DNA from 3 places in the Rouxiella sp. WC2420 genome. Region 3 is predicted to be linked to each of the others. Evidence: predicted binding sites of a transcription regulator. Region 3 holds the regulator's gene; each other region holds the start of a gene.
The links. Region 3 encodes ArgR, which controls arginine synthesis, uptake and breakdown. Its sites were predicted from a motif close to ANTGAATAAAAATACANT; they were not measured.

Region 1 (10,705 bases), 1.1 Mb from region 3:
CGGATCCAACGCCACCACGCCTAGCTTGTCGGGCGTCAGGTTTGTCTTCCATACGCCGTTTAGCGTCTGCGAACCGGTTATACGGGTTGGACTTCCCAGCACTGATTCATCAACCTGAGAAAGCTGCCAGCTGCCATTCTCATACTGCGCCGAGGTCGCGTAGCGCACTGACAGCAGTTTATGATTATCATCAAAGTGATAGATGTTAACGCCGCTGATTTGGTTATCACCGACCACGTGTTCGATAAAGATAAAATCGGGGCCATCTTTCGCCCACAGACCGTTTTGCGTTGATACCAGCGAACCGCCGAACAGCTGCTGCGCACGGTAGTTACGCGCCATTTGGTCGCCCACTGGTGATACCCATTCGCCGATCGCCATAGTCAGCAATACCAATGGGATAGCCGTTTTCATGACCGCAGATGCCACCTGCATACGGGTAAAACCGGAAGCCTGCATAACCACCAGCTCACTGCGAGTTGCCAGCGCGCCCAGTCCCAGCAGAGCCCCAAGCAGCGCAGCCATCGGGAAAAACACTTCAATATCGGTCGGCACGCTGAGAATGGTAAAAATTCCGGCGTCCAATGCAGAATAACTCCCCTGCCCGACTTTACGCAGCTGGTCGACGAACTTGATAATCCCGGAAAGGGAAACCAGCATGAACAGCGTCATCATGATGGTATTAAAAATCGTTCGACCGATATAACGATCTAATACGCCAAACATCAGGCCGCTCCTCTTAAACGTGCACGTAGTCTGCGCAGGGGAAGCGTGTCCCACATATTGAGTATCACCGCCAGGGCGAAATAAACCAGATTGGTTGCCCACATCCAGAACATAGGATCAAGTTTACCTTTCTCACCGTTCGATCTCAGCGAGCTCTGTAACAGGAAGAAAACCAGGTAAAGGAAGATCGCAGGAAGCATGCTCAGTACACGCCCCTGTCGAGGATTGACCACCGAAAGCGGTACTACCATCAGCGCCATCAAGAACACGGAAACTACCAGCGTAATACGCCAGTTCAATTCCGCGCTAGCCTCTTTGGCTTTGGAATTCCACAGTGACGTCATGCTCATTTGCTCAACGTCGCTGGCATCAAGCTCAACCGTACGATGGCCAATAACCGCCAGATAATCGGTAAAATCGGTAATGCGGAAGTCACGTAGCAATGCGGTACCTTCGTAGCGAGTACCGGTATCCAGAGTAACCTGCTGGGAACCATCCGGACGTTGATCCATATGGCCTTTCTCGGCTACTACCACGGATGGACGCTGATTGCCGTTAGGCCTGAGCTGCGCCAGGAAAACGTTATGGAATTCTTTGCCGCGCACGTTACCGACAAACAGCACTGAACCGCCATCCTGTGAAGGCGTAAATTGTCCCGCGACCATAGCCGCCATACCGGGATTTGCCTTGGCATCAGCCATGACCTGATCCTGATGCTTGGAGGACCAGGGACCGACCCAAAAAGCATTGATACCGGCGAAAACAGAGGTAAACAGCGCCAGAGACATGGCAGCAACGATTAATGACCTTTTTCCTAGGCCACAGGCGTGCATAACGGTGATTTCGCTGTCAGTATAGAGTTTACCCAGGGTCATCAACAGCCCCAGGAAAAGACTTAACGGCAGGATGAGTTGAGCCATATCAGGAATGCCTAAACCAAGCAGCTGAATGACTAAATTTGTTGGGATATCGCCATCGACTGCCGCGCCCAGTATCCTGACTAGCTTCTGACAGAAGAAGATTAGTAACAGAATAAACAGGATCGCAAATTGGCTCTTGAAGGTTTCCCTAACCAGATATCTAATGATGATCACGCTGAATACGCCTGTGAAAACTTGTCTTTTTGCAGGAAAATCGATAGTTTCATCGCTAATCCGTCATTTTTTCTCATCATATGGCAACCTTCACAGCTAAAATAGTATTACAACACCGTAAATTTGGGTGACCTATAGGAAGATGCTTATAGCCGCCAAAAATAAATTTCTATGCCGTATAGGTTAACACAGGTCATTACATCAATGACGGGAGAGTGTAACGGACGCCCCATTCTATCCGTACCCCCCGCCTTTGTCTTTAAGATTCAGGAGAGTGCATGGAGTTCAGTGTAAAAAGCGGTAGCCCGGAAAAACAGCGCAGTGCCTGTATTGTAGTCGGCGTATTTGAACCTCGCCGCCTATCCCCTATGGCTGAACAGCTCGACAAGATCAGCAATGGATATATCAGCGCCCTGCTCCGCCGCGGTGAACTGGAAGGAAAAGTAGGGCAAACCCTGTTCCTGCACCATGTTCCAAACATTCTGTCCGAGCGCATCCTTTTGGTAGGCTGCGGGAAAGAACGCGAACTCGACGAGCGCCAATACAAGCAAGTCATCCAGAAAACGATTAACGCCCTGAACGAAACCGGTTCGATGGAGGCGGTTTGCTTCCTCACCGAACTTCACGTCAAGGGACGTAATACTTATTGGAAAGTGCGTCAGGCCGTAGAGACCTCGAAAGAGTCACTTTATACCTTCGACCAGCTGAAAACGAATAAGGTCGAGCCACGTCGCCCGTTACGTAAAATGGTATTTAACGTGCCGACGCGTCGCGAGCTAAATAGCGGTGACCGCGCAATAGCTCACGGCCTGGCGATTTCTTACGGGGTGAAGGCCGCGAAAGATCTTGGCAATATGCCGCCAAATATCTGTAACGCAGCCTATCTTGCCTCGCAGGCTCGCCAGCTTGCCGATGCTTTTAGCAGCAACATCACGACTCGCGTCATCGGCGAACAGCAGATGAAAGAGCTGGGAATGAATGCCTATCTGGCAGTGGGTCAGGGTTCGCAAAACGAATCACTGATGTCAGTGATGGAATATAAAGGTAATCCAAATGCCGACGCCAAGCCGATTGTGTTGGTTGGCAAGGGCCTGACCTTTGATTCCGGCGGTATCTCCATCAAGCCAGCCGCCGACATGGACGAAATGAAGTACGACATGTGTGGCGCGGCAACGGTTTACGGCGTCATGCGTGTCGTGGCCGAGTTGAAGTTGCCACTTAACGTGGTCGGCGTTCTGGCCGGTTGTGAAAACATGCCGGGCAGTCGCGCGTTCCGTCCGGGCGACATTCTGACGACGATGTCCGGCAAAACCGTTGAAGTGCTCAACACCGATGCCGAAGGCCGTCTGGTATTGTGCGATGCGCTGACCTACGTCGAGCGTTTCGATCCGGAACTGGTTATTGATGTCGCCACCCTGACGGGTGCCTGCGTGATTGCGCTGGGTCACCACATCACCGGTTTGTTGTCGAACCACAATCCGCTGGCGCATGAGCTGATCACCGCTTCTGAACAGGCCGGTGACCGCGCATGGCGTCTGCCGATGGGCGACGAGTACGACGAGCAGTTGCAATCGAATTTTGCCGATATGGCAAACATCGGTGGCCGTCCGGGTGGTGCTATCACTGCTGGCGTATTCCTGTCACACTTTGCCGAGAAGTATAACTGGGCGCATCTGGACATCGCCGGTACCGCATGGCGTTCAGGAAAAAACAAAGGTGCAACGGGTCGTCCCGTTTCGCTGTTGTCGCAATTCCTGTTGAACCGTGCTGGTCTCAACGGCGACGATTAATCGCCAATTGATGTAAACGCCTCCCTCGCGCATTGCGTTGCGGGGGATGGCGTCAGGAAGACACTCATGAAACAGGCTACATTTTTTCTACTTAACTCACCCGACGTCGACGGCGAGCTGAGCGGCCATGAAGATCTGGCTTGCCAGATTGCTGCCCGGCGTTATCGCGCAGGTCAGCGCGTGCTGATCGCCTGTGAAGACCAAAAGCAGGCCGAACGTCTTGATGAAGCGCTGTGGAAACGTGATGCCGAGCAGTTTGTGCCGCATAATCTGGCAGGAGAAGGCCCGAGATTCGGAGCCCCCGTCGAGCTATGCTGGCCCGGAAAACGCGGAAATGCGCCGCGAGATTTGCTGATCAGCCTGCTTGGGCAATTTGCAGATTTTGCCACCGCTTTCCATGAAGTGGTAGACTTCGTTCCTTACGAAGATTCTTTAAAGCAGCTGGCGCGCGAACGCTACAAAGCCTATCGCAGCGTCGGCTTCAATTTGACCACGGCGACACCGCCGGACGTCAATACAACGACTACAGACTAACGAAGCGAAATGGATAAGACATATAACCCGCAAGATATCGAGCAACCGCTTTACGAGCACTGGGAAGAACAGGGCTATTTCAAGCCTAACGGTGATACCAGTAAGGAAAGCTTCTGCATCATGATCCCGCCGCCGAACGTTACCGGTAGCTTGCATATGGGTCACGCTTTCCAGCAAACCATCATGGACGCCATGATCCGCTATCAGCGCATGCAGGGTAAAAACACCCTGTGGCAGGCGGGAACCGACCATGCCGGTATTGCTACTCAGATGGTAGTAGAGCGCAAAATTGCTGCTGAAGAAGGCAAGACTCGCAAAGACTACGGTCGCGAAGCCTTTATCGACAAAATCTGGGAATGGAAATCAGAATCGGGCGGCACTATTACCCGCCAGATGCGCCGTCTGGGCGATTCCGTGGACTGGGAGCGCGAGCGCTTCACCATGGACGAAGGCCTGTCAAACGCCGTTCGTGAAGTGTTTGTTCGACTGTACAAAGAAGACCTGATTTACCGCGGCAAGCGCCTGGTGAACTGGGATCCGAAACTGCGTACTGCGATTTCCGACCTCGAAGTTGAAAACCGTGAATCCAAAGGTTCCATCTGGCACCTGCGCTATCCGCTGGCTGACGGCGTGAAAACCGCTGACGGTAAAGACTATCTGGTGGTTGCGACCACCCGTCCCGAAACCGAGCTGGGCGATGCCGGTGTTGCCGTTAATCCAGAAGATCCGCGTTATAAAGATCTGATCGGTAAAGAAGTTATCCTGCCATTGGTAGGCCGCCGCATTCCTGTTCTTGGCGACGAACACGCCGATATGGATAAAGGCACCGGCTGTGTGAAAATCACCCCAGCCCACGACTTTAACGACTATGAAGTCGGTAAACGTCACGGCCTGCCGATGATCAACATTCTGACTTTCGACGGCGATATCCGCCAGACCGCCGAGGTGTTCGACACCAAAGGCGAAGAAAGCGACGCGTGCAGCAATGAAATTCCCGAGCAGTTCCGTGGCCTGGAGCGCTTCGCAGCGCGTAAAGCCATCGTTGCCGCCTTCGAAGAATTGGGCCTGCTGGAAGACATCAAGCCTCATGATTTAACCATTCCCTATGGCGACCGTGGCGGCGTAGTTATCGAGCCAATGCTAACCGACCAGTGGTACGTGCGTACTGCTCCGCTGGCAAAAGTTGCCGTTGAAGCGGTCGAGCAAGGCGAGATCAACTTTGTACCAAAACAGTATGAAAACATGTACTTCAGCTGGATGCGCGACATTCAGGACTGGTGTATTTCTCGTCAGCTGTGGTGGGGTCACCGTATCCCGGCCTGGTACGACGCTGAAGGCAAAGTTTACGTCGGTCGTGACGAAGAAGAAGTGCGCAGCGAAAACAACCTGGGCGCAGACGTTGTTCTGAGCCAGGACGAAGACGTGCTGGACACCTGGTTCTCTTCTGGCCTGTGGACCTTCTCGACGCTGGGCTGGCCAAACGAAACGCCAGACCTGAAAGCTTTCCATCCTTCAAGCGTTGTGGTCAGCGGCTTTGACATTATCTTCTTCTGGATCGCCCGCATGATCATGATGACCATGCATTTCGTGAAAGACGAAAACGGCAAGCCACAGGTTCCGTTTAACACTGTTTATATGACCGGCCTGATCCGCGATGACGAAGGGCAAAAAATGTCCAAGTCGAAAGGTAACGTTATCGATCCACTGGACATGATCGACGGTATCTCGCTGGAAGATTTGCTGGAGAAACGCACCGGTAACATGATGCAGCCGCAGCTGGCGGAAAAAATCCGCAAGCGCACCGAAAAGCAGTTCCCGAACGGTATTGAACCGCACGGCACCGACGCCCTGCGCTTTACCCTGGCGGCGCTTGCCTCGACGGGCCGTGACATCAACTGGGACATGAAGCGTCTTGAAGGCTACCGCAACTTCTGTAACAAGCTGTGGAATGCCAGCCGTTTCGTGCTGATGAACACTGAAGATCAAGACTGTGGTCTGAGCGCCGGCGAGCTGCAACTGTCTCTGGCTGACCGCTGGATCCTGGCAGAATATAACCGTACCGTAAAAGCTTACCGTGAAGCATTGGACGGCTACCGCTTCGACCTGGCGGCCAGCATTCTATATGAATTCACTTGGAACCAGTTCTGCGACTGGTATCTGGAACTGACCAAGCCAGTTATGAATAACGGCACCGAAGCTCAGCTTCGCGGCACTCGCCATACGCTGGTAGAAGTGTTGGAAGGCCTGCTACGCCTGGCGCACCCGATTATTCCATTCATTACCGAAACCATCTGGCAGAGCGTGAAACCGCTGAAAGGCATCACAGCTGACACAATCATGCTGCAACCTTTCCCGGAATACTCGGCGGATAAAGCCGATGAGGCCGCGCTGGTCGATCTCGAATGGATCAAGCAGGCGATCATCGCTATCCGTAACGTGCGTGCTGAAATGAATATCGCACCGGGCAAACCTCTCGAGCTGTTGCTGCGTGGCGCAAGCGCCGATGCACAGCGTCGCGTCGAGCAGAACCTGAGCTTTATCAAATCACTGGCGCGTCTGGAGTCAATCACCGTGCTGGTTGCGGGCGATAAAGGTCCAGTTTCTGTGACCAAACTGGTTGAGGGTGCAGAACTGCTGATCCCGATGGCCGGTCTGGTCGATAAGGAAGCAGAACTGGAACGTTTGAACAAAGAGATCGCCAAACTTGACGCAGAAGTTGAACGTATCGAAGCCAAGCTTTCCAACGAAGGTTTTGTGGCTCGCGCTCCTGAAGCCGTAGTTGCTAAAGAACGCGAAAGACTGCAAGCATTTGCCGAAGCCAAAGTTAAGATTCAAGAACAGCAGGTTACTATCGCTGCTCTGTAATCTTCGCTGATACGGCAATCTTTAAAAACGGTGGGGCGAAAAGCTCCGCCGTTTTTTTTGGAATTGCAAAAATCGCCTGCACGCGGTATTAAATACGAATAAAAAATAGCTAACCACTTCAACAATATTAAACCTAAGTCATTGGAATCACGGCAAGGCGGCAAGTGAATGAGTTCCCAAAAGCTTACTGAAATAAGTGACTGGGTCGAATAACGCAGCAGTGGCTTCAAAAATAATGGGTATAAGAGCAATTATGACTACAGCCGTGAAAACACAACAGAACGTCGTGGTGCGCCGCATCACTTGCGATGACAATGCCGAAATCGCAAGGGTGATCCGCGCCGTGTCTGCAGAATTTGGTTTAACTGCCGATAAAGGCTATACCGTGGCCGATCCCAATCTGGATACCTTGTGCGAAATGTACAGCCAGCCGCGCAGCGCCTATTGGGTCGTCGAGCTTGACGGGCAGATAGCCGGAGGCGGCGGTGTTTCCGCACTAATCGGCGCTGATGACGACGTATGCGAATTGCAGAAGATGTATTTTATGCCGAGCCTGCGCGGTAAAGGGCTGGCCAAACGCCTGGCGATTCAGGTGATGGCTCACGCCAAAGAGCAGGGCTTCAAACGGTGTTATCTTGAAACTACCGCCAGCCTGACTCAAGCGATTGCGCTTTACGAGCATCTTGGCTTCGAACATATCAACGGCGCGATGGGCAGCACCGGCCACGTCGACTGTGAAGTCACAATGCTGAAAACTCTTTAACGCGATGTTTATGCAATAAAAAAGCCGACTAAGTCGGCTTTTTTACATTTACATGACTATTAGTGGCGTTTGCCGTCGTCATCTTTGTCGATCACGTTTTTAGGGGCAACGTGCTCGTCTTCTTCTTCATCTTCTTCGTCGAATTCTTCTTCGTCGCCGTCTTCGCCGTTCGGATCTTCAAAATAGGTGCCCCAGCCGTCATAGTTGACGCCGTTAGCTTCAGCCAGCGCCACCAGCTGCTCAACCTGGGTGTCGATCAGTTCAGCATTCAGCGCAACTTCGCTAATCACATCACAGCACATCACCACGGAGCCATCTTCAATTTCCAGCTCTTCGGCATCAGTCACTTCATAGCCCAGTTTGAAGGCTTCTACCGCTGCTCGCTCTAAAACTTCGAATTTCTCGGAAGAGAAATGATGCTCAATAGTGTAAAGCGCGTCAGGATCGCTGCCGTCTTCCAACAGCTCTTCGATGATTAAGCGGGTCTCATTACGTTGTTCGTCTAGCAATTCACGGTTTGCCATGCCTCAGTCCTCAATCAATGTGACGTTTAGACGCTATTTTCACACAGCAGACGGCTTGCCTCCAACATAAACGATAAAGTTTTTACTTTGGGGTTGTAATTGCATATTCATACATATAAATTGAATTTTAATTCATTATAAATGTTTCGGAGATAGGCACATGAGTCTGTTAAGCAAACGCCATTTTCTAAGGCTGCTGGATTTTACCCCGTCAGAAATCGCAACCCTGCTGAAACTGTCGGCTGATTTGAAAACTGCCAAGAAAAACGGCAGCGAAAAACGTTATCTGCAAGGCAAGAATATTGCGCTCATCTTCGAAAAAGACTCAACTCGTACCCGATGCTCTTTCGAAGTTGCCGCTTACGATCAGGGAGCACAAGTTACTTACCTCGGCCCGAGCGGTAGCCAGATTGGCCATAAAGAGTCGATGAAGGACACTGCGCGAGTGCTGGGCAGAATGTACGATGGCATCCAGTATCGCGGCTTTGGTCAGGAAAACGTCGAGACATTGGCTGAATACGCCGGAGTGCCCGTCTGGAACGGGCTGACCAATGAGTTTCATCCTACCCAACTTTTGGCCGATCTGCTGACCATGCAGGAACAGCTGCCGGGGAAAGAATTGTCGCAGATGTCGCTCGCCTATCTTGGCGATGCGCGCAATAACATGGGTAACACGCTGCTTGAAGCGGCGGCGCTGTGCGGGTTGGATCTGCGTTTAGTTGCACCTGCTGCCTGCTGGCCGGATGCCGAGCTGGTTGAAAACTGCAAACATCTGGCGCAGGAGAACGGCGGCAACATTACCTTGACCGATGATATCGACGTTGGCGTTAAAGGCGCCGACTTCCTTTATACCGACGTTTGGGTCTCAATGGGCGAGCCGAAGGAAGTATGGAAAGAGCGCATTAATCTGCTACGTGCTTATCAGGTGAATATGGCAATGATTGCCAAAACAGGCAATCCTCAGGTCAAGTTCCTGCACTGCCTGCCGGCTTTCCATGATGACCAAACCACATTGGGCCGTCAGATGGCTGAAGAATACAATTTGCCGGGTGGCATGGAAGTGTCGAACGAAGTGTTTGAATCGGCGCACAGCGTAGTATTCGACCAGGCTGAAAATCGCATGCACACCATTAAAGCGGTTATGGTTGCCACCCTCGGCAGCCTGTAAGCACTAATTGATCAATACAGCCCGCCAGACCTTGGTGGGCTGCCTTTTCCTCGTCCTATCCTCATGCATTGTTGCACTTTCTAGCCTTCTTTATGCCTCAGCCAAGCCTTTTATCGACTAATCTTTCACAATGTGAATAGATAAGGGAACCGTTATGGGTGCTGTGAATCCCGAGTTCGTGCTTCGTCTGGAAAGTCTGCTGAGCAGGGTTTATCCCAAAGAACACATTGGCGATCTGATTAAAAAAATTCTGCATCTCGGTGAGAAATGGAATTACGGTGCACACCGCTCTGACCAGTGGGTTGATGGCACTAACATTTACCTGATTACCTACGGTGATACCCTCTCTGAAGGCCAGCGCCCTCCTCTCGCGACGCTCAACGATTTTGCCAGCAAGCACCTCAAAGACGCCATCAGCGATATTCATATTCTGCCGATGTACCCTTACAGTTCCGACGATGGATTCAGCGTCATCGACTATCGCCGCATCGACGAACATCTCGGCGGTTGGAGCGATATTCACCATCTTTCCGCCAACTTCAACATGATGTTCGACTGCGTGATTAATCACATCTCGCGATCCAGCGACTGGATGAAAGGCTATATCAACGACGAGCCTTACTTTCGCGACTATTTTATCGAGTCCAATCCCGAGCTGGATTACAGCCGTGTGGTGCGCCCCCGGGCCTCGCCGCTGCTGACGCCGTTTATCAAGGCCGATGGCAAAGAGCTGTATCTCTGGACCACCTTCAGCGAAGATCAGATTGATATTAATTTCAAGAATCCTCAGGTTTTGCTGGAAAGCATTGACGTGATCCTGCAATACGCTGCCAGCGGCGGGCAGTCGATTCGTCTGGATGCGATTGGCTACATCTGGAAAGAAATGGGTACCACCTGTATTCACCGTCCTCAGGCTCACAATATCATCAAGCTGTGGCGCACTATTCTCGACGAGGTGATCCCCGGCACCCGCATCATCACTGAAACCAACGTGCCGCATCATGAAAATATCAGCTATTTTGGCGAGGGCGACGAGGCACACATGGTGTATCAGTTCGCGCTACCGCCGCTGACGCTGCACGCTTTCCTGCGTGAAGACACCACCACGCTGACCAAATGGGCGCAGGGTTTAAACGCCGAGGCGCACTATCCGAAAACCACCTATTTTAATTTTCTCTCCAGCCACGATGGTATTGGCCTGCGCCCGACTGAGACCTTTCTCGACGACGACGAGCGTAAAT
Region 2 (10,705 bases), 730 kb from region 3:
CTTCCGGCGCTTCTGCAGCAACCTGGCAGGTATCCAGCACTTCTTTAGTGTCTGCGCTTGGCGTCCAGTTACGTGGCACCAGCGGGCGAGCAGAGTTCAGTTCGCGGATCAAAAACGCCTGTTTATCGCTTTCTGACCAGCTTTCATAATCACCAAGGCCGAGGAAACGGGTGATTTCGGCAATCGCCTGCGTATGGCGGGTGCTTTCCTGACGGATATCAATGCGCACCAGCGGCACGCCGAAACAGCGCACGCGACGCAGGGTATCGAGCAGCTGCCCGTTGGCGATAATACCCATATTGCAGGCCTGCAGAGACTGATAGCAGGCGTACAGCGGATCCCACAGCTGATCATTATTTACCAGCAGGTCTTTCGGACGTGGCAGCTTCTCGCCTTTCAGGCGCGCTTCCAGATAAACCTGGGTCGACAGCAGCTGAGTCCGAATATTTTTCATGATGGTGCGGTAAGGCTCTACCACGTCTTCGCCACCGGCCAGCTCGCGTAGCTCCGGGGTAGCCTCCGTCATCGACAGTTCAGAAATCAGCACGTGAATGTCGCGCAGGAACAAATCGGTAGCTTTCCAGCGGCTGAGTTGCAGCACGTGGCGGGTGATCGCCGCAGTAACGTTTGGGTTTCCGTCACGGTCGCCGCCCATCCAAGAGGTAAAGCGAACCGGCACCGCTTCCACTGGCATTTTATAATCCAGCGATGTTTCCAGCTGTTCGTTGAATTCGCGCAGGAAAGCTGGCACGCCTTCCCACAGGCTGTTTTCTACTACAGCAAAGCCCCATTTAGCTTCATCAACCGGCGTCGGGCGTATTTTGCGGATTTCATCGGTATGCCATGACTGAGCAATAAGCTGACGCAGGCGACGCATGATTTGCTTGCGTTCGTAGTCGGCGAGGTCGCTATGATCGAGTTGTTTCAGGCAGCTATTAATTTCAACCAGCTTGTGGATCAGAGTACGACGAGCAATTTCAGTGGGATGCGCGGTGAGAACCAGTTCGATAGACAGCTGTTCAACCGCGTCGCGCAGTTGCTGATCGGTAAGGTTCTTCGATTTAAGGCGCTCAATCAGCTGCGCTAAAGCCTCTGGATTGCTGGCCGCTTCGCCATGCGGAGAAATGCTGTGATATTGCTCGGCGACGTTAGTCAGATTAAGAAACTGACTGAACGCGCGGGCAACCGGCAGTAATTCGTCGTTGGATAAGTTTTGCAGCGTAGTCAGCAATTCCTGACGATCTGCTTCATTACCCGCACGTGAGGATTTGGACAGTTTGCGGATTTTCTCTACGCGATCAAGAACCTGCTCTCCCAGCGTGTCCTTGATGGTCTCTCCAAGCAGTTTGCCCAACGTGCTGACATTACTTCGCATTGCGGAATATTGTTCGTTCATATTACCTCTGACCCGTTTCTTGTTTGAATTTTTATGTCTTGTAAATAACTTTCACCCGTAAGGCATTTACGCCTCTGTCTATCCTGCCTTCATGGCAAATTTCAGTATTCCAATTTCATTACTGTAGAAACTTACCGCAAAAACCCTGAATTTCTCATTACTAAAATGCTGAATCGAGCAATCAGACTGAAATTTAATTACAGCCGGTGGGTTATTAGTCTGGCTAATCAGTAACTTTGTACAATATCAAAGGGCATCTCATGATGCCCCTTTTTTGTTACATTATTTTAACAACCCTTCTGCGATTAATGATGGCAGAAATGGTGAACGACCTGAGAGATCAGTTCGCGGGTCGGTTTGATAAAAGCGGTATCGATGTATTCATCTGGCTGGTGCGCCTGATCGATTGAGCCTGGGCCCAGCACCAGAGTCGGACAAAGCTCCTGAATAAACGGCGCTTCGGTGCAGTAGTTAACAATCTCGGTCTCAGTTCCCAGCAGTTTTTCGACAACCTGCACCAGACGGTGATCCGGCGGGCATTCATAACCTGGAATTGGCGGGTGCAAGGCTTCGATAGTCAAACGACCCGGCCAGCGGCTGCTTACTGGTTCCAGCGTTTCGTTGAGTAAATCATCTAAATCTGACAGCGTCAGGCCCGGCAGTGGGCGAATATCCATGTGCAGTTCACAGCAGGCGCAAATACGGTTGGCTGCATCGCCACCATTAATATGGCCAAAGTTCATGGTCGGATAAGGAATGGCAAAGCCGCTGTGGTTATAACGATCCTGCAGCGTTTTACGCAGGCCCATCAGGTGAGTGATGGAATCGTGCATCAGCTCGATGGCGTTGATACCGCGCGCAGGATCGCTAGAGTGGCCTGACTGGCCGGTAATGCGGATAGCATTGGAAATATGACCTTTGTGTGCGCGCACCGGCTTCAGCGACGTTGGCTCGCCAATAATTGCGCAGTCCGGGCGAATAGTCGAAGTTTTGGCAAAATAGCTGGCACCGGCCATGGTGGTTTCTTCGTCGGCGGTGGCAAGAATATATAGCGGCTTAGTCAGCTTCTCGGTGTCGATATCACGCAGCGCATCGACGATAAACGCGAAAAAGCCTTTCATATCCGCAGTGCCCAGGCCGTAAAGCTTGTTTTCGTGCTCGGTCAGTACGAAAGGATCGCGCGTCCAGCGGCCATCGTCGAACGGAACGGTGTCAGTATGACCCGCTAACAGCAGGCCACCGGCGCCTTCGCCAATGCTGGCCAGCATGTTGAATTTATTACGCGTATTGGGTACCGGCTGAATCTCCACTTTAAAGCCTAAATCAGTAAACCATCCTGCCAGCAAGTTGATTAAGGTTTCATTGCTCTGATCCAGTGCGCTGTCGGTGGCACTGATCGAAGGCGTGGCAATTAACGCACGGTATAGCTCAATAAATGGAGGTAATTTCATCTTCACTGTTGACAGCCTTTGGTTAGGGTAATATAAATATTCATGCATTTAATGTGAATAAAAATACATTAAGCGGGTTCGTAAGGAAACACTAAAATCAGACGGGTTTCTGAGTTAGTATTAATGCAACGAACGTGCTGAATTTCGCGGGCTTCTGGCGTAAAAAACGCAGTGAGCCCTCTATTTTTGAAAAAGAAGGTGAACTGAGCCCATGTTGAATACGCTGATTGTTGGTGCCACCGGTTATGCTGGAGCTGAACTTGCGCTCTATCTGAATCGTCACCCACATATGAACATAACCGGTTTAACGGTTTCAGCGCAAAGTGCAGATGCAGGAAAATTACTTTCCGATCTGCACCCGCAGTTAAAAGGCATTGTCGATCTGCCTGTTTTGCCATTGGAAAATGTGGCTGAAGCAGCCAAAGGCGTCGATGTCGTTTTTTTAGCGACGGCACATGAAGTCAGCCATGATTTGGCCCCGCAGTTTCTGGCACTGGGATGCACCGTATTCGACCTGTCTGGTGCGTTTCGCGTCAATGATCCGGCTTTCTACACCCAATTCTATGGTTTTGAGCATCAGCATCAGGACTGGCTTGATAAAGCCGTTTACGGTCTGGCCGAATGGCAGGCAGATAAACTGAAAGACGCGCAGCTGATTGCGGTTCCAGGATGCTACCCAACGGCGGCCCAGCTGGCTATTAAACCGCTGCTGGAAAAAGAGTTACTGAATCAGGACCAATGGCCGGTAATCAATGCGACAAGCGGCGTGAGCGGAGCAGGGCGTAAAGCCAGCCTCGGCACCAGCTTTTGTGAAGTGAGCCTGCATGCTTACGGCGTATTCAACCATCGCCACCATCCTGAAATCTCGACCCACTTGGGTACGCCGGTCATTTTCACCCCGCATCTGGGCAGTTTCCCGCGCGGTATTCTGGCTACCATTACCTGCCGTCTGAAGCCAGGCGTCAGCGCAGAGCAAGTTGCCAAAGCGTTTCACAGTGCCTACGACAACAAGCCGCTGGTTCGTCTGTATGACAAAGGCATGCCAGCGCTGAAAAACGTAGTTGGCCTGCCGTTCTGTGATATCGGTTTTGCTGTGCAGGGTGAGCACGTCATCATCGTGGCGGTTGAAGACAACCTGTTGAAAGGCGCATCGGCTCAGGCAGTACAGTGTCTGAACCTGCGCTTTGGTTTCCCGGAAACTACCTCGCTGGTGTAATAATCTGAAATTTAAGGCAATTAGTTTAAAAGCTAACTGATTGTTAATTTTATAAAACACCTTGTTTTGAACGTTTATTCGTCCGCTCAGGGGTGTTAAATTAAATACCCAGTGATTCCAGAAGTCGCTGGTGTTGAAGCAAGGTGGCATACGAATGAATCCATTGATCATCAAACTAGGCGGCGTGTTACTGGACAACGAAGAGGCGCTGGATCGCCTGTTCGCGGCGCTGGTTGCTTATCGTAAAGAGTATCAGCGTCCACTGGTGATCGTTCACGGCGGTGGCTATTTGGTTGATGACCTGATGAAACGTCTCAACTTGCCGGTGGTTAAGAAGTCTGGACTGCGCGTTACGCCTGCCGACCAGATTGATATCATTACCGGAGCACTGGCGGGCAGCGCCAACAAAACGCTGCTGTCCTGGGCGGTTAAAAACGATATTAGCGCAGTGGGCCTGTCTCTGGCCGACGGTGGTTCAGTTAGCGTAACTCAGCTTGATGAAGAGCTGGGCTTTGTGGGTAAGGCCGAAGCCGGTTCCCCTAAACTGATCAACACACTGACAACAGCGGGTTATTTGCCAATCGTCAGTTCTATCGGTATCACAGCCGAGGGCGTGCTGATGAATGTCAATGCCGACCAGGCAGCGACCGCTCTGGCTGCAACGCTGGGCGCAGATTTGATTCTGCTGTCCGACGTCAGCGGTATCCTCGATGGTGACCGTCAGCGTGTCCCGGAAATGACCGCAGCAAGAGCAGAAGAGATGATTGAGCAAGGCATCATTACCGATGGCATGATCGTCAAAGTGAATGCCGCTTTAGACGCCGCGCGCACTTTGGGTCGTCCGGTCGATATCGCCAGCTGGCGTGACGCAGAAAAACTGCCGGCTCTGTTCAATGGTGAAGCCATCGGCACCCGTATATTGGCGTAACCAGGTTTTAAGAGTTTTATTATTAAAGCGCGGCGTAAAAAAACGTCGCGAAATCAGATATTTTTAAGGAAATTATCATGGCAGCAACTCAAGGCATCAGCAAAATCGTTCTGGCTTACTCGGGCGGTCTAGACACCTCGGCCATTATTCCATGGCTGAAAGAAAATTACGGTAACTGTGAAGTGGTGGCGTTTGTGGCCAACATCGGCCAGGACCAGGCAGACCTGGAAGGCATCGAGCAGAAAGCGTTGGACACCGGTGCTTCTGAGTGCCACGTTGTTGATCTGCGTGAAGAATTCATCAAGGATTACGTTTACCCAGTGCTGAAAAGCGGTGCGCTATACGAAGGGACTTACCTGCTGGGCACCTCAATGGCTCGCCCATTGATCGCCAAAGCTCAGGTTGAACTGGCGCTTAAAGTCGGAGCAGACGCGGTTTGCCACGGCGCAACCGGTAAAGGTAACGACCAGGTTCGTTTCGAAACAACCTACACCGCGCTGGCTCCACAGCTGAAAGTGGTTGCACCATGGCGTGAGTGGGACCTGCGTTCCCGTGAAGCCCTGCTGGACTACCTGAAAGAGCGTAATATCAAGACCACTGCTTCTCTGGAAAAAATCTACAGCCGTGACGAAAACGCATGGCACATTTCTACCGAAGGTGGCGTGCTGGAAAGCCCTTGGAATGCTCCTAACAAGGATTGCTGGGCCTGGACCGTGGCTCCTGAAGATGCACCAGACGAAGCAGAACTGGTCACCTTGAAAGTTGAAAAAGGCGAAGTTGTTGCCGTTAACGGCAAAGATCTGACCCCGTTTGGTTGTCTCGAAGCGCTGAACGTCCTGGGTGTGAAACACGGCGTTGGTCGTATCGATATCGTTGAAAACCGTTTGGTAGGTATCAAGTCTCGCGGCTGCTACGAAACCCCGGGCGGCACCATCATGATGGCTGCGCTGCGTGGCGTTGAGCAGCTGGTTCTGGACCGTGACAGCTTCAAATGGCGTGAGCAGCTCGGCCAGGAAATGTCTTACGTGGTCTACGACGGTCGCTGGTTCGCTCCTCTGCGTGAGTCAATTCAGGCAGCTGCCGATTCTCTGGCGCAGGACGTTAACGGTGAAGTTGTTGTGAAACTTTACAAAGGCACTGCTACTGCTATCCAGAAAAAATCGCCGAACAGCATGTATTCTGAAGAGTTTGCGACCTTCGGCGAAGACGAAGTGTATGACCACAGCCACGCTGGTGGTTTCATTCGTCTGTTCTCACTCTCTTCACGTATCCGTGCACTGAACGCTGCTAAAAAGTAAGTCTCAGTTTACTTCGGTTACATCAGGCGTGCGGGGCATCTCGCACGCCTGAAACATCACTTCAAATTTCACTTCTACAGCAAGCAAAGTCAGGAGCATTATCATGGCATTATGGGGCGGACGCTTTAGTCAGGCAGCAGATCAGCGTTTCAAAGAACTGAATGACTCACTGCGGTTTGACTATCGATTGGCAGAGCAGGATATCGTGGGCTCGGTTGCCTGGTCAAAAGCGCTGGTCACCGTTAATGTACTGACCGCAGACGAACAGCTAGAGCTGGAAGGCGCGTTGAACGTGCTGTTGGAAGAGGTGCGTGCCAATCCTCGCGCTATCCTTGAAAGCGATGCCGAAGATATTCATAGCTGGGTTGAGCTGAAGCTGATCGACAAAGTCGGCAATCTCGGCAAGAAATTACATACTGGCCGTAGCCGTAACGATCAGGTCGCAACTGATATCAAACTGTGGTGTAAAACCCAGGTGGTTGAACTGCAACTCGCCGTTAAGCAGCTGCAACATGCGCTGGTAGAAACTGCCGAGGCTAATCAAGACGCCGTGATGCCTGGTTATACTCACCTGCAACGCGCGCAGCCGGTGACTTTTGCCCACTGGTGTTTGGCTTATGTAGAAATGTTGGCTCGTGACGAGAGCCGTTTGCAGGATACCCTTAACCGTCTTGACGTCAGCCCTTTGGGTAGCGGCGCATTGGCAGGCACGGCATATCCGATCGATCGTGAACAGCTTGCTGGCTGGTTGGGCTTTGCTTCGGCAACGCGTAACAGCCTCGACAGCGTTTCAGATCGTGACCACATTCTTGAATTACTGTCTAACGCATCAATCAGCATGGTTCACCTTTCACGTTTTGCGGAAGATCTAATCTTCTTTAACACTGGTGAAGCGGGCTTCGTTGACCTTTCTGACCGCGTGACGTCTGGCTCTTCACTCATGCCGCAGAAGAAAAATCCGGATGCGCTTGAGCTTATCCGCGGCAAATGTGGTCGCGTGCAGGGTGCGTTAACCGGGATGATGATGACCCTTAAAGGCTTGCCGCTGGCTTATAACAAAGACATGCAGGAAGACAAGGAAGGGTTGTTTGATGCGCTTGATACCTGGATGGACTGCTTGCAAATGGCGGCATTGGTCCTCGATGGTATTCAGGTAAAACGCCCGCGCTGCAAAGAAGCGGCTGAGCAAGGCTACGCAAACTCTACCGAGTTGGCTGACTATTTAGTTGCCAAGGGTGTGCCGTTCCGTGAAGCGCACCACATTGTCGGTGAGGCAGTGGTCGAGGCAATCCGTCAGGGTAAAGCGCTGGAGGCCTTACCGCTGGCCGATTTGCAGAAATTTAGCAGTATTATTGGCGATGACGTTTATCCGATTCTTGCGCTGCAATCTTGTCTCGACAAGCGCAATGCCAAAGGCGGTGTTGCGCCTGAGCAAGTTGCGCTGGCTATCCGTGAAGCCAAATCGCGTCTGGCTTAATAGCTTTTCGCCTGATTGCTGCTAAATAGCAGACATAAAAAAGCGGGCCTTACGGCCCGCCAAACCTTCATAGACTGCTTTCTTTCTAATAAGACGTTCTGATACTTATTAGCCCCGATACAAATCAGGCTGCGAAGTACTGTTCCAGATCGTCGCTTCCCCCGATGTGGCGACCACCGATGAACACTTGTGGAACTGTTGCACGACCACTGACCGCACGCAGACTCACAGTTGTTGCATCTTTTCCAAGTACCACTTCTTCGTACTGAATACCGCGTTCTTGCAGCATTTGCTTCGCTTTACTGCAGAAAGGACAGCCTGGTTTGGTGAATACCGAGACCGATTCCTGCACTTTATACTCTGGGGCCAGATATTTGAGCATAGTGTCTGCATCAGACACTTCAAACGGGTCGCCCGGCTTGTTTGGTTCAACGAACATTTTCTCTACCACGCCGTTACGGACCAGCATGGAGTAGCGCCAAGAACGCGGACCGAAGCCCAAATCGGCTTTTTCGACCAGCATGTCCATGCCTTTGGTGAACTCACCATTACCGTCTGGAATAAAGGTAATGTTTGAGGCATTTTGCTCGGCTTTCCAGGCATTCATTACAAAAGTGTCATTCACAGACACGCAGAGAATGCTGTCAACACCGTGCTGACGGAATACGCTCGACAGCTCGTTGTAACGTGGCAAATGGCTCGAGGAGCAGGTTGGTGTAAACGCGCCCGGCAGAGAAAACAGGATCACAGTTTTATTTTTAAACAGGTCATCGCTGGTGGTATCAATCCACTGATCGCCCTGACGAGTGTGGAACGTGACTTGTGGTACGGTTTTTCCTTCACGGCTTGAAAACATGCATAACCTCTTAAATCACTTATTTTGTGGTGAGTAATAAAATTTTTTTCGACGTTGCCTTTCGATGGAAGACATTATTAACGAATAGTCTTGATAGATATAATCGTTGATTGCTATCTTATCTATCGCTACTGACTATCGCCTTTGCGAGTCGTTAAGGGAGAATTTATGAACATCCGTGATTTAGAGTATCTGGTTGCGCTGGCCGAGTTCCGGCATTTTCGCCGCGCTGCCGATTCTTGCCACGTCAGCCAGCCAACGCTGAGCGGTCAAATCCGCAAACTCGAAGATGAGTTGGGCGTTATGCTGCTGGAGAGAACCAGCCGCAAAGTACTGTTCACACAGGCGGGTTTATTGCTGGTAGATCAGGCACGTACAGTATTGCGCGAAGTAAAGGTTTTAAAAGAGATGGCTAGCCAGCAGGGGGAGGCGATGTCCGGCCCGTTGCATATTGGGCTGATCCCAACCGTGGGGCCTTATTTGCTGCCGCAGATTATTCCGTCGCTGCATAAAACTTTTCCGAAGCTGGAAATGTATCTGCATGAAGCACAGACCCAGCAACTTCTGGCGCAGCTCGACAGCGGCAAACTCGACTGTGCGATTCTGGCGCTGGTAAAAGAAAGCGAAGCCTTTATTGAGGTGCCGTTGTTTGATGAGCCAATGAAGCTGGCAATCTATGACGATCACGCCTGGGCATCGCGCGACAGAGTAGCAATGGCGGATCTTTCGGGTGAGAAATTGTTGATGCTGGAAGACGGTCACTGCCTGCGCGATCAGGCGTTAGGTTTTTGCTTCCAGGCAGGGGCAGACGAAGACACTCATTTCCGTGCCACCAGTCTTGAAACCTTGCGGAATATGGTCGCAGCCGGAAGCGGGATTACTCTGCTGCCATCACTTGCCGTGCCACACGAGCGTAGCCGCGACGGTGTGACTTATTTGAAATGTGACAAGCCGGAACCGAAGCGCACCATTGCTCTGGTGTATCGCCCCGGTTCCCCACTGCGCGGTCGCTATGAACAGTTGGCCGAAGCCATTAAACAGCACATGCAACCTTACATGGACGCGTTAGCGTTAAAAAAGGCGGTTTAAGCCGTTTAGTGCCGCAACGCGATAGGCCTCAGCCATTGTTGGATAGTTAAAGGTAGTGTTAACGAAATACTCAATCGTATTTCCTGCCCCTTCCTGTTCCATAATGGCTTGTCCGATATGAATAATCTCAGCTGCGCGTTCACCAAAGCAGTGAATACCGAGTATTTGCTTGGTATCTCTGTGGAACAGCAGCTTGAGACTCCCGACGTTCATACCAACGATTTGCGCACGCGCGAGGTGTTTGAACTGCGCGCGGCCCACTTCATATGGCACTTTCATCGCGGTTAATTCCTGCTCGGTTTTACCCACGGAACTGATTTCCGGAATGGTATAAATACCGCTAGGAATATTTTCAATCAGATGCACTCTGGTCTCGCCCTGGACGATCGCCTGGGCAGCAATGCGGCCCTGATCATAGGCAGCAGACGCCAGACTCGGATAACCGACAACGTCGCCGACCGCATAAATATGCGGCTGAGCAGTCTGGTACATGCTGTTAACTTTCAGCAATCCGCGACTGTCTGCTTCAAGACCGGTATTTTCAAGTTTCAGCGAATCCGTATTACCGGTGCGACCATTGGCGTACAGCAGAGCATCGGCTTTAATTTTCTTGCCAGATTTCAGGTGCATAATGACGCCGTCATCAACGCCTTCAATCCTCTCAAACTCTTCATTGTGGCGAATAACAACGCCGTTATTCCAGAAGTGATAAGAGAGTGCGTCTGACATTTCCTGATCAAGGAACGCCAGCAATCGGTCGCGGGTGTTGATCAGATCGACTTTTACATTCAGTCCGCGGAAAATCGAAGCATACTCACAGCCAATTACGCCGGCCCCGTAAATAATAACGTGGCGAGGTTCGTGTTCCAGACCGAGGATTAAATCGCTGTCGTAAATGCGTGGGTGAGTAAAATCAACGTCTGCAGGACGGTAAGGCCGTGAACCACAGGCAATAATGATATGTTCTGCCGTCACAAAGTCCTGAGAACCATCG
Region 3 (10,705 bases):
AAGCAAACAGAGTGTGGTCACGACCGCAACCCACGTTGATACCAGCGTGGAATTTGGTGCCGCGCTGACGAACGATGATGCTGCCTGCCAGTACTGCTTCGCCGCCAAAGCGTTTTACGCCCAGACGTTTAGCTTCTGAATCGCGACCGTTGCGGGTGGAGCCGCCAGCCTTCTTGTGTGCCATTGTTCCGCTCTCCTAAACTTAAGCGCTAATGCCGGTGATTTTTACATCAGTGAACCACTGACGGTGGCCCTGCTGCTTACGGTAGTGCTTACGACGACGAAACTTAACGATCTTAATTTTCTCGCCACGACCGTGAGCAACGACTTCTGCTTTGATCACACCGCCAGCAATTAAAGGCAAGCCGATGTTGATTTCTTCACCGTTAGCGATCATCAGAACTTGGTCAAACTCAATTGTTTCACCAGTTGCGATGTCCAGCTTTTCCAAGCGAACAGTTTGACCTTCGCTTACTCGGTGTTGTTTACCACCACTTTGGAAAACCGCGTACATATAAAACTCCGCTTTCCGCGCACTCAACTTTGTATAGTCCAGAGGGCGCTATAAATATTCACAATAGGGCGCGAATTCTACGCAAAAAATCAGCATATGACAAGAGCACAATCACTAGAAAAGAAGAAAAAAAGCGCAGTTCACTACAACGCGTTTATCTCACTCGTTTTTCAAGTACAATCATTACTACAAATTGCATCATGTGCCAATGTGAGCCCGTTCTCATTGCGGTGAAGAGAAATACAGCCGAAAAATCACAATGAACCTAGAACAGATTACCGACCTCACCGAACAGGATATGGCTGCAGTCAATGCGGCAATTCTCGAGCAGTTGAACTCTGATGTCTCGCTCATCAATCAACTCGGATATTACATCATTAGCGGTGGTGGTAAACGAATTCGCCCAATGATTGCCGTTCTTGCTGCCCGTGCGCTCAAGTACACCGGTGACAAGCACGTTACCGTCGCTGCGCTGATAGAGTTTATCCACACGGCAACGTTGTTGCATGACGATGTTGTTGACGAGTCGAACATGCGCAGGGGCAAAGCCACCGCCAATGCCGCTTTTGGCAACGCGGCCAGTGTATTGGTAGGCGACTTCATCTACACCCGCGCGTTTCAGATGATGACTGACCTCGAATCACTCCCGGTGCTGGCTCTGATGTCCAAAGCCGTCAACGTGATTGCCGAGGGTGAAGTACTTCAATTGATGAACTGCAACGATCCGGACATTACCGAAGAAAGTTACATGCAGGTTATCTATAGCAAGACAGCGCGATTGTTTGAAGCGGCTGCTCAGGCTTCAGCCATGCTGGCAGGAGGCACCGAGGAGCAGGTCTGCGCGTTGCAGGACTACGGGCGCTATTTAGGCACCGCTTTCCAGCTGATCGACGATTTGCTTGATTACGACGCAGATGGCGAGACTTTGGGCAAAAACACCGGTGACGATCTCAACGAAGGTAAGCCGACTCTGCCACTGCTTCATGCCATGAAAAACGGCACTGAGCAACAGGCGACCATGATTCGCCAGGCCATCGAACAAGGCAACGGCAGACATTTACTTGAGCCGGTACTGCAAGCCATGCATCAGTGTCATTCTCTGGATTACACTCGCCAACGAGCCGAAGACGAAGCAGACAAAGCAATCAGTGCATTGCAGGCGTTACCAGAATCACCCTATCGACTCGCCCTGGAAGGTCTCGCTCATTTAGCCGTCAAGCGTGATTTCTAAAAGCGATTTAGTAAGCAAGGCGCCGTGTTTTTGGCCGCCTTGCTTATTCTATCTCTTCTTGTGCAGGCATCAGACGTTTAATTACTGCCAGCATTCCTTCGCGTACAATAAATGAGACTATCGTCTCGCGCTCTCTATCATTAAGTTGCTTATAACTTTCAATCCATATAAGTAGAGGGTCGTGATAAGAAGAACAAAGATATTCTGCAGATTTTTCTTGAATGATAAGTGCTGGTTTCATCATTTTAGGCAGGCTGTTAATGTGATATTCCACCGCCTTACCTTGAACACCAAGCCTTCGCCGCGTTTCCCATCCCTGCCGTCTGGCCATGCCATGGATACCCTGAGTCGTGGTGGGTAATCCATTTATTCCAACCAGATCTTTTGCAGCAAACCATTCCTTTTTCATGGCATTCCTTTTATTATTTTAAATCCAAAACAAGAGCAGAATAAAATTCAGCCCGACACTTGCCAACTCAGGCTAATAATATAGGCCAACGTTTTGCTTAAAGGTCACTCACAACGAGAGTTTATAACCAGAATTTACAATTTGGATCTATAACTAAGTTCAACGACTACAGTTAACAAATAAACCTGCTCTTTTAAACAAACCGTTGATATAAAAACTATAGATTTTAAAAGCTTTAATAAATAAATTCGTTCGAAGCCCCTAACCTGTTAATTACTTCAATCATCCCATTGCGAACAATAAAGGTAATCATTTTTTGCCTTTCTCTTTCATCCAATTGTTTATAACTTTCGATCCAGATTAATAAGGGATCTTGGTTGTTGGAATAAAAATATTCGACTGAAGGTTCGTTAAGCACAAGATTTGAATTAGTTTTGATGGGCAGACTATCAATATGATATTCAACTCCACGTCCCTGTACGCCAAATCTGCGTCGTCTGACCCACTTTTGTCGACGGGCCATGCTATGTATCCCCTGAGGTGATGAAGGAAGCCCCGTAAAACCGATCAGTTCTTTGGCGGAAAACCATTCAGGATTCATAAGAATTCTCTCTTATTTATACAAAAATATAATTGATATAAATCATTAACTGTTAAGGCATTAAAAAAGCCATATTTTCACGGCATATTTAGCGAGGCGTTTACATTGAACGCATAAGTTATACCATTAGCGAATGCAAATGTGCATCAATAAATTAAAGCCTGGGTATATTGATGAAACTTTTTTATGGAGAAAAATAAAACTAAAAGAACCATCTAACGTTCAAAAGTAAGTTACGTTAAATCTTTGAGTGAGCTAACAATAGAAAAGCCTGTAAATTCATCTAAGTAACTATATTTAGGATATTGACCAATCACCACCTTTCAGAAAAAATGCATTTTTTGAAAATGTTTGATAACAATTAACTTTTCTTAAAAAAGAAGATTTGCATTAAGAAAAATTTGATAACAACCCAAAGAGTGCTGATAAATTACTTATATTACAAACCATTAGAAGACCAAACATACCCAGTTAGTGGTTCAAATAAAATAGTAGGCTATTAATAAAAAATAAAAATATCTTTTGAGAAACAGGTTTGAACTAAGTTCGGAAATTTGCTCTTATAGCTTCCGAATGAATATGGGTGCTAACCCCTCAAACATATAACAAAACCTGCAAGCCTATTATATAAGGAAGTTTTTCTATGCTTTTACGGAGAACGGATTGGCATCACGCTGATATAATCGCATCGTTACATAAACAGCGTACCACCTTGGCAGCATTGTCCCGATCCGCGGGCCTAAGTTCATCCACACTGGCGAATGCGCTGTCACGTCCGTGGCCAAAAGGAGAGTGGATTATCGCTAATGCACTGAAGTTACATCCGGCAGAAATCTGGCCCAGCCGTTATTATCATCCTGAAACAGATGAACTTCTGGAAAGAAAAATGCGCTGCAAGCTTCCTGATAATCTGGGGCGGGAAAAAGTACCGATTAAGAATATCATTCTGCCTGAAAATTCAACAGGTAAGAGTAAAAATGTAGATAACGCAGACAAGAAGGGGATGTAGATTATTAAATACTGATTGAATTTTATTAAGTTATTTGATCAGTGCATACCGCGAATAATTTTAAAATAAGCACAATAAAAAGCCGCCGGAATTTACCCGGCGGGTTGTTTTAATAATCTTGAGGAATAGATAAAAAGAATATTAAATATTGATAAATTTCTCACCCAGTTCGATATCTTTGTGTAATACGTCCAGCATCGAATTCAGCGAATGTTGTTCAAACTCGCTTAACTGGCCAATGTCTTTGAATTCAGCAATACCATTTCGACCTAATAGCACCGGTTGAGCAAAGAAGCGTGCATGCTCACCGCGCCCCTCAACATAGGCACATTCCACGATCCCGCTTTCTCCCTGCAACGCGCGTACTAAAGAAAGTCCCAGTCTTGCCGCAGCCTGCCCCATGGAAAGGGTTGCCGACCCGCCACCTGCTTTTGCCTCAACCACTTCTGTACCGGCATTTTGAATATGTGTCGTCAGCTGCTGTATTTCACTCTCCGAGAAGCTGAGCCCTTTAACCTGCGATAACAACGGTAATATTGTTACGCCCGAATGACCCCCAATAACCGATACCTCAATTTCTTGCGGAGATTTACCTTTAAGCTCTGCAACAAATGTATTGGCGCGGAGGGTATCAAGCGTAGTGACGCCAAAAAGTTTATTTTTATCATAAACTCCGGCTTTTTTTAAAACCTCTGCCGCAATGGGCACCGTCGTATTTACCGGGTTAGTGATTATCGCAATACACGCCTCGGGACAGGTGGTCGCAATTTGCTGAACTAAATTACGAACAATGCCGGCATTAACATTAAAAAGGTCAGAGCGATCCATACCTGGTTTTCGCGCCACGCCAGCCGAGATAAGTACAACCTCAGCCCCGTACAAAGCGGGCCTCGCGTCTTCACCACAAAATCCTTTGATATTAACAGCTGTAGGGATATGGCTGAGATCCACCGCCACACCTGGAGTAACAGGTGCGATATCATAGAGGGAGAGTTCAGAGCCAGACGGCAATTGAGTCTTGAGTAGTAGAGCGAGGGCCTGGCCGATTCCGCCTGCGGCACCAAGGACTGCAACTTTCATCCTATACTCCTTTTTAAATGACGTTCTTTATAAACGACGATTAAAATACCGCGCATTCATTCACTTAATAACCTTAGTTAACGGGTGTATTAAAAACAAACAACCTATTAATAGATTGGGAGGTAGCGCAGAAATTAAAAGCATCTTTAAATTTTGAGTAAGAAATTACTGCTTATTTTCATTAAGATAAAACTTTAAGTTCAAATAATTAAAAAAATGACTTTATTAAAAAATAAATACATTAATTACCTGGCTGGTTAAATTATCAAATAAAATAATCAGGCTATACATTTTATTTTAAGTTTGAGACAATTCTTCATGCAGATATTTGGCATATTCATTAAAGTCTATGCAGCATCGTTGGGCCTTCCTTCCTAAAATCTAACTCTTTGTTGATCAAACCCGTTATGTTTTATTGCATAAAAATGCAAATATCTGCATAATCAACGCCACACAATTGTGAATCTATGGGTGCAAAATGCGTAATCCTGCTAAACAGGAAGATTTAATCAAAGCTTTCAAGGCCCTCTTGAAGGAAGAGAAGTTCAGCTCTCAGGGTGAAATCGTTGTCGCACTGCAAGATGATGGCTTCGAAAACATCAATCAATCCAAAGTTTCACGCATGCTCACCAAATTTGGCGCGGTTAGAACCCGTAACGCCAAAATGGAAATGGTGTACTGCCTGCCTGCCGAGATCGGCGTTCCAACCACCACCAGCCCGCTGAAGAACCTGGTTCTGGATATTGACTATAACGATGCTGTCGTGGTTATCCGCACCAGTCCTGGTGCTGCACAGCTGATTGCTCGCCTGCTTGATTCACTGGGCAAGTCGGAAGGTATCCTCGGTACAATTGCTGGTGATGACACCATCTTCATTACGCCAGCACGCAAGTTTACTGTCAAACAACTCTATGATGCCATTTTGAGTCTGTTCGAGCAGGAACTTTAGGCAGTATCAAGATCGGCAAGTAACGCGCTTGCTGATCTGCTATTCATGCCGGATCTTGTTCAACCTCCAGATGATCGACCTATAAATCCTTTCATTTCCAAAACGATCCCCTGTTAAATTCCGCACAGAATGCTCATTTATGCCAATCTATTGATTTGAAATATATTTAACAATAAATGAGCAAGTAATCATCATTTTTTATGCTTTTCGGTTATTAAAACCACTCATTCCGGGCAAATAGAGACCTAACAAACTATTAGCAAACTATTAATTTTTACAGTTATTAGATGTATACTCATCTCCATGATGTGAAACACGACAAAGCACCACATCACTGTATTTTAGAAAGAGATATCCCCCGAGAGACGAGATTTGAATACCCATTCAAATGCCGCCGATAAAACGGATTTATCGCTGCGAAAACCGATGCATTTGTTCGCGAGAAATAGGCGACGAGGTTATGCACACCGAATTTTACAGTTTTGATAAATCCATAATGAAACCGCGCCACCGTCCGCCATAGACAGGTTGCATAAGGTAAATTAAGGAAATTATCATGAAAATCATCGCTGCTGTTGCTGCCCTAGGCCTGTTGACCGCTGTTTCATTTGGCTCTTCTGCCGCTCAACTAATCACCAACCAACAGGCTGAAAATCTTCAACCTATGGGGACAATTACCGTTAGTGGGATTGATGGCGTGCCTAGTGATATCCGTCAAGAGTTATCACAAAAAGCCGATAGCCAGGGTGCATCTTCTTATCGTGTAATCGAAGCGCGTAATGACGGTACTTACCACGCCACCGCAGAAATTTATAAATAACTGAACCCGATTTAATCTGTAGTACCGCGAAGTTTTAGCAAAAAATTTGCAAGATATACCAGACCCTCTGTCGTCCTGTCCGACGACACCCTTTTGCCCTCGCTTGCGAGGGCTTTTTTTCGTCGAGGCTTTAAGGGCTGGTATTATTAAGGAAGGGGGTAACTATTTGTTGTTAGCCAACTGAGCTTTTTTATCCAGCGCGCTCAACAGCTTGCCGTGGATGCCACCAAAACCACCGTTGCTCATCACCAGAATGTGATCGCCCGGCTGCGCGGTTTTGACAATCATCTCAACCAGCGCATCAACGTCTGCGTGCCAGTGCGCAGGCTGAATACAACGTTCTGCCACTTCTGAAACCTGCCATGGGATGTTTTGCGGCTGAAGTAGAAACACTTCGTCGGCACGTCCCAGAGAAGGTGCAAGTTCGTTTTTGCTCATCCCCATTTTCATGGTATTCGAACGCGGTTCCAGCACTGCAATAATACGTGCTGTGCCGCCAACTTTACTGCGCAGGGCAGCCAAAGTGGCAAGAATGGCGGTAGGATGGTGTGCAAAATCGTCGTAAACAGTTACACCGTTCGCTTCACCACGAAGCTCGAGCCGACGGCGGGCGTTGATAAATCCGCCGAGCGCCGTACAGGCATCTGCAGGGGTCACGCCGACGTGGCGCGCGGCTGCAACGGCCATCAGTGCGTTGTGCATATTGTGTTCACCCACCAGCGACCATGAAACCTCACCGGCCACTTCACCGTTAAGATATACCTGGAACTTGCTGGCATCTGGCGTCGTCTTTTTGGCATTCCAGGTGCAGCCGTCTCCCGCGTATTCCTGCTCGCTCCAGCAACCCATCGCCATCACTTGCCTGAGTGGAGTGTCATGCTCGGGCAGAATGATTTTGCCCTGACCCGGCACGAGTCTGACCAGATGATGGAACTGTTTCTGGATCGCCTTCAGATCGTCAAAAATATCGGCGTGATCGAATTCGAGATTATTCAGCACCAGTGTACGCGGGCTGTAATGCACGAATTTGGAACGCTTGTCGAAGAAGGCACAATCATACTCATCGGCTTCGAGGACCATAAACGGGCTGTTTCCCAATCGCGCAGAAACGTCGAAATTCCCCGGCACACCGCCAATCACATAGCCCGGCTCATAGCCGCAGGCTTCGAGGATCCAGGTGACCATACCTGAAGTAGTGGTTTTCCCGTGCGTACCGGCAACCGCAATCACCCAGCGACCGGGCAGCACGTGATCGTGCAACCACTGCGGGCCAGAGACATAGGGAATACCCTGCTCGAGCACCGCCTCTACGCAAGGATTGCCTCGCGTCATGGCATTGCCGATCACAACGAGATCGGGCCTGGGATCCAACTGACTTGGCGAATAGCCCTTAATCAGCTCGATCCCCTGATTTTCCAATAGCGTACTCATCGGTGGATAGACGTTGTCATCCGATCCGGTTACCTGATGTCCCTGAGCGCGAGCCAGCATAGCAAGGCCGCCCATAAACGTGCCGCAAATCCCAAGAATATGAATGCGCATAAATTTTCCATTATTGCTCTTTAAGTCAGTGGCTATTCTAACGCTGAGAATCATCTAGAAGAAATGCATTTGGCTATGATTTGCCTATGAAGCGTCCATATATTTGGGCTAAACTGCGATCGCTTCTGTAAAATTTCAATTACAAAACCTTTACTCATCCTAAGATTCAGGGATCGTATCATGAAAACGTTAGGCGAATTTATTGTCGAAAAGCAGCAAGATTTTCCACATGCCACCGGCGAGCTCACTGCGCTACTCTCGGCAATTAAACTTGGTGCTAAGATTATTCATAGGGATATCAACAAGGCGGGACTGGTAGATATACTCGGCACCAGCGGCGTTGAGAACATTCAGGGCGAAGTTCAAATGAAACTCGACCTTTATGCCAACGAAAAATTGAAAGCCGCCATGAAAGCACGTGGCGAAATTGCCGGTATCGCATCTGAAGAAGAAGACGAAATTGTTATTTTCGAAGGCGAACGTGCCAATAATGCGAAATATGTGATTCTGATGGATCCCCTGGACGGCTCGTCAAACATCGACGTCAACGTTTCAGTGGGTACTATTTTTTCAATCTATCGTCGTACTTCACCATTGGGCAAACCCGTTACCGAAGCTGACTTCCTGCAACCAGGCAGTCAACAGGTCGCAGCAGGTTATGTAGTGTATGGTTCCTCTACCATGCTGGTTTACACGACCGGTGCTGGCGTTCACGCCTTTACCTACGACCCTTCCCTCGGCGTTTTCTGCCTGTCTCACGAAAAAGTCATGTATCCAGAAAAAGGCTATATGTACTCTATTAATGAAGGGAACTACATTAAATTCCCTAAAGGCGTGAAGAAATACATCAAGTATTGTCAGGAGCAGGACGAAGAGTCTGGCCGTCCTTACACCTCACGTTACATCGGCTCTCTGGCTGCCGACTTCCATCGCAACCTGCTCAAAGGCGGCATCTACATTTACCCAAGCACTGCAAGCCATCCTCAGGGCAAGCTGCGTCTGCTTTATGAATGTAATCCAATGGCCTTCCTGGCCGAGCAGGCAGGCGGTAAAGCCAGCGACGGTAAAAACCGTATCCTGGACATTGTTCCTCAAAAACTGCACGAGCGCGCACCATTCTTCGTGGGTAATACCAATATGGTTGAAGACGCCGAACGACTTATCAAACAGTATCCTGACGAATAAAAATCCGAGTCAGGCTGTTTGCTAAATTACTTTAAAGTACCCTAATCATGGGGTGGCCCGATGCCACCCCATTTTTTTATTGCAAAAGTTTATAGCCGACGTTTTTTAGGACAAAAGCGCCCCGGAAAAGGCAGGAATTCTTGCCCGAGTTGGCTATAATGTCCGGCAATCCATTTCTGGTTCAATAAAGGGAAACCAACAATGAGCTTAATCAATGTACCGGCTGGTAAAGATCTGCCAGAAGATATCTATGTTGTTATCGAAATCCCGGCAAACGCCGATCCAATCAAATACGAAGTAGATAAAGATACCGGTGCACTTTTTGTTGACCGTTTCATGTCAACGGCGATGTTCTATCCATGCAACTATGGTTATATCAACCACACCCTTTCTCTGGACGGTGACCCGGTAGACGTTCTGGTTCCTACTCCATACCCGCTGCAACCAGGTTCAGTCATTCGCTGCCGTCCGGTTGGCGTTCTGAAAATGACTGACGAATCTGGTGAAGATGCGAAAGTTGTTGCTGTTCCGCACACCAAGCTGAGCAAAGAATACGATCACATCAAAGATGTGAACGATCTGCCAGAACTGCTGCGTGGCCAAATCACCCACTTCTTCGAGCAATACAAAGCGCTGGAAAAAGGCAAATGGGTTAAGGTTGAAGGCTGGGATAACGCTGAAGCTGCCAAAGCTGAAATCGTGACCTCTTTCGAGCGTGCGGCTAAAGCAAAATAAGGCTCTGCCTTTGCTTTGATGCAAAAAAAAACACCGCCAATAAGGCGGTGTTTTTTTCTGGCTTTAAAAATTACTGACTAAGACGACCTTTATTTTATTCTCACTTCTCTTCTAACGTACGTTTAACCCAGTCTCCACCTTCAATACGTTCGACACCTTCCAGCGCGCGAATATACAGGTAAATCCAGGCACTCCCGTACGGCGTAGAGATTAGCTCTCGACGGTAATCTTTGGTGTTACTTTTCAGTTCGTCAAGCTCAGCCATAATGGATGAGTTGATGCGGTAAACTTCGCAGTAGATCTTCCCTTCTCCGGGAATCGCTGCCGGGTAATGCCCCAAATCATACAGGGCATAGCCGTCAAGCTCGTGGTCACCCAACCACTGAGCGTTTGTCATCCAGTGACTATTACCTTGCTTGCGTCGTAAACTGCCGTAGACAATTATTCGCATGGTTAAAACTCAAACTGATAGAGCAAATCTAGTGCCTGATCGACGCCAGACACCGCTTCCAAATACAATTTAGGCATCAAACGATAGCGCAGCGTCAGGGTAGCCAGGGAGTCAAAGATCCCCATGCCGTATTTAACCTGCAGCCCGGGCAGAACATAACCACTGACCACAACCTGAGA

Region 1: argF (ornithine carbamoyltransferase) is a predicted target of ArgR. The motif match lies at 8,416-8,433, and genes of this name have one in related genera.
Region 2: argC (N-acetyl-gamma-glutamyl-phosphate reductase) is a predicted target of ArgR. The motif match lies at 2,900-2,917, and genes of this name have one in related genera.

The regions. Positions count from the first base shown of each region.
Region 1 covers NZ_CP165628.1:4,721,384-4,732,088, forward strand. Annotated here, with positions in the region: gene lptG (LPS export ABC transporter permease LptG) at 1-726, opposite strand, end outside; gene lptF (LPS export ABC transporter permease LptF) at 726-1,820, opposite strand; gene pepA (leucyl aminopeptidase) at 2,099-3,610, shown strand; gene AB3G37_RS21730 (DNA polymerase III subunit chi) at 3,677-4,144, shown strand; gene AB3G37_RS21735 (valine--tRNA ligase) at 4,154-7,009, shown strand; gene AB3G37_RS21740 (GNAT family N-acetyltransferase) at 7,263-7,772, shown strand; gene rraB (ribonuclease E inhibitor RraB) at 7,832-8,296, opposite strand; gene argF (ornithine carbamoyltransferase) at 8,457-9,464, shown strand; gene AB3G37_RS21755 (sugar phosphorylase) at 9,619-10,705, shown strand, end outside.
Region 2 covers NZ_CP165628.1:5,102,407-5,113,111, reverse strand. Annotated here, with positions in the region: gene ppc (phosphoenolpyruvate carboxylase) at 1-1,396, opposite strand, end outside; gene argE (acetylornithine deacetylase) at 1,702-2,853, opposite strand; gene argC (N-acetyl-gamma-glutamyl-phosphate reductase) at 3,059-4,063, shown strand; gene argB (acetylglutamate kinase) at 4,218-4,991, shown strand; gene AB3G37_RS23520 (argininosuccinate synthase) at 5,069-6,289, shown strand; gene argH (argininosuccinate lyase) at 6,393-7,766, shown strand; gene AB3G37_RS23510 (glutathione peroxidase) at 7,891-8,622, opposite strand; gene oxyR (DNA-binding transcriptional regulator OxyR) at 8,791-9,711, shown strand; gene sthA (Si-specific NAD(P)(+) transhydrogenase) at 9,694-10,705, opposite strand, start outside.
Region 3 covers NZ_CP165628.1:557,241-567,945, reverse strand. Annotated here, with positions in the region: gene rpmA (50S ribosomal protein L27) at 1-184, opposite strand, end outside; gene rplU (50S ribosomal protein L21) at 203-514, opposite strand; gene ispB (octaprenyl diphosphate synthase) at 774-1,745, shown strand; gene AB3G37_RS02765 (DNA-binding protein) at 1,789-2,154, opposite strand; gene AB3G37_RS02760 (DNA-binding protein) at 2,390-2,755, opposite strand; gene AB3G37_RS02755 (helix-turn-helix domain-containing protein) at 3,399-3,764, shown strand; gene mdh (malate dehydrogenase) at 3,906-4,844, opposite strand; gene argR (transcriptional regulator ArgR) at 5,323-5,793, shown strand; gene yhcN (peroxide/acid stress response protein YhcN) at 6,350-6,613, shown strand; gene mpl (UDP-N-acetylmuramate:L-alanyl-gamma-D-glutamyl-meso-diaminopimelate ligase) at 6,776-8,155, opposite strand; gene fbp (class 1 fructose-bisphosphatase) at 8,336-9,340, shown strand; gene ppa (inorganic diphosphatase) at 9,542-10,075, shown strand; gene AB3G37_RS02720 (gamma-glutamylcyclotransferase) at 10,176-10,526, opposite strand; gene AB3G37_RS02715 (translocation/assembly module TamB domain-containing protein) at 10,529-10,705, opposite strand, start outside.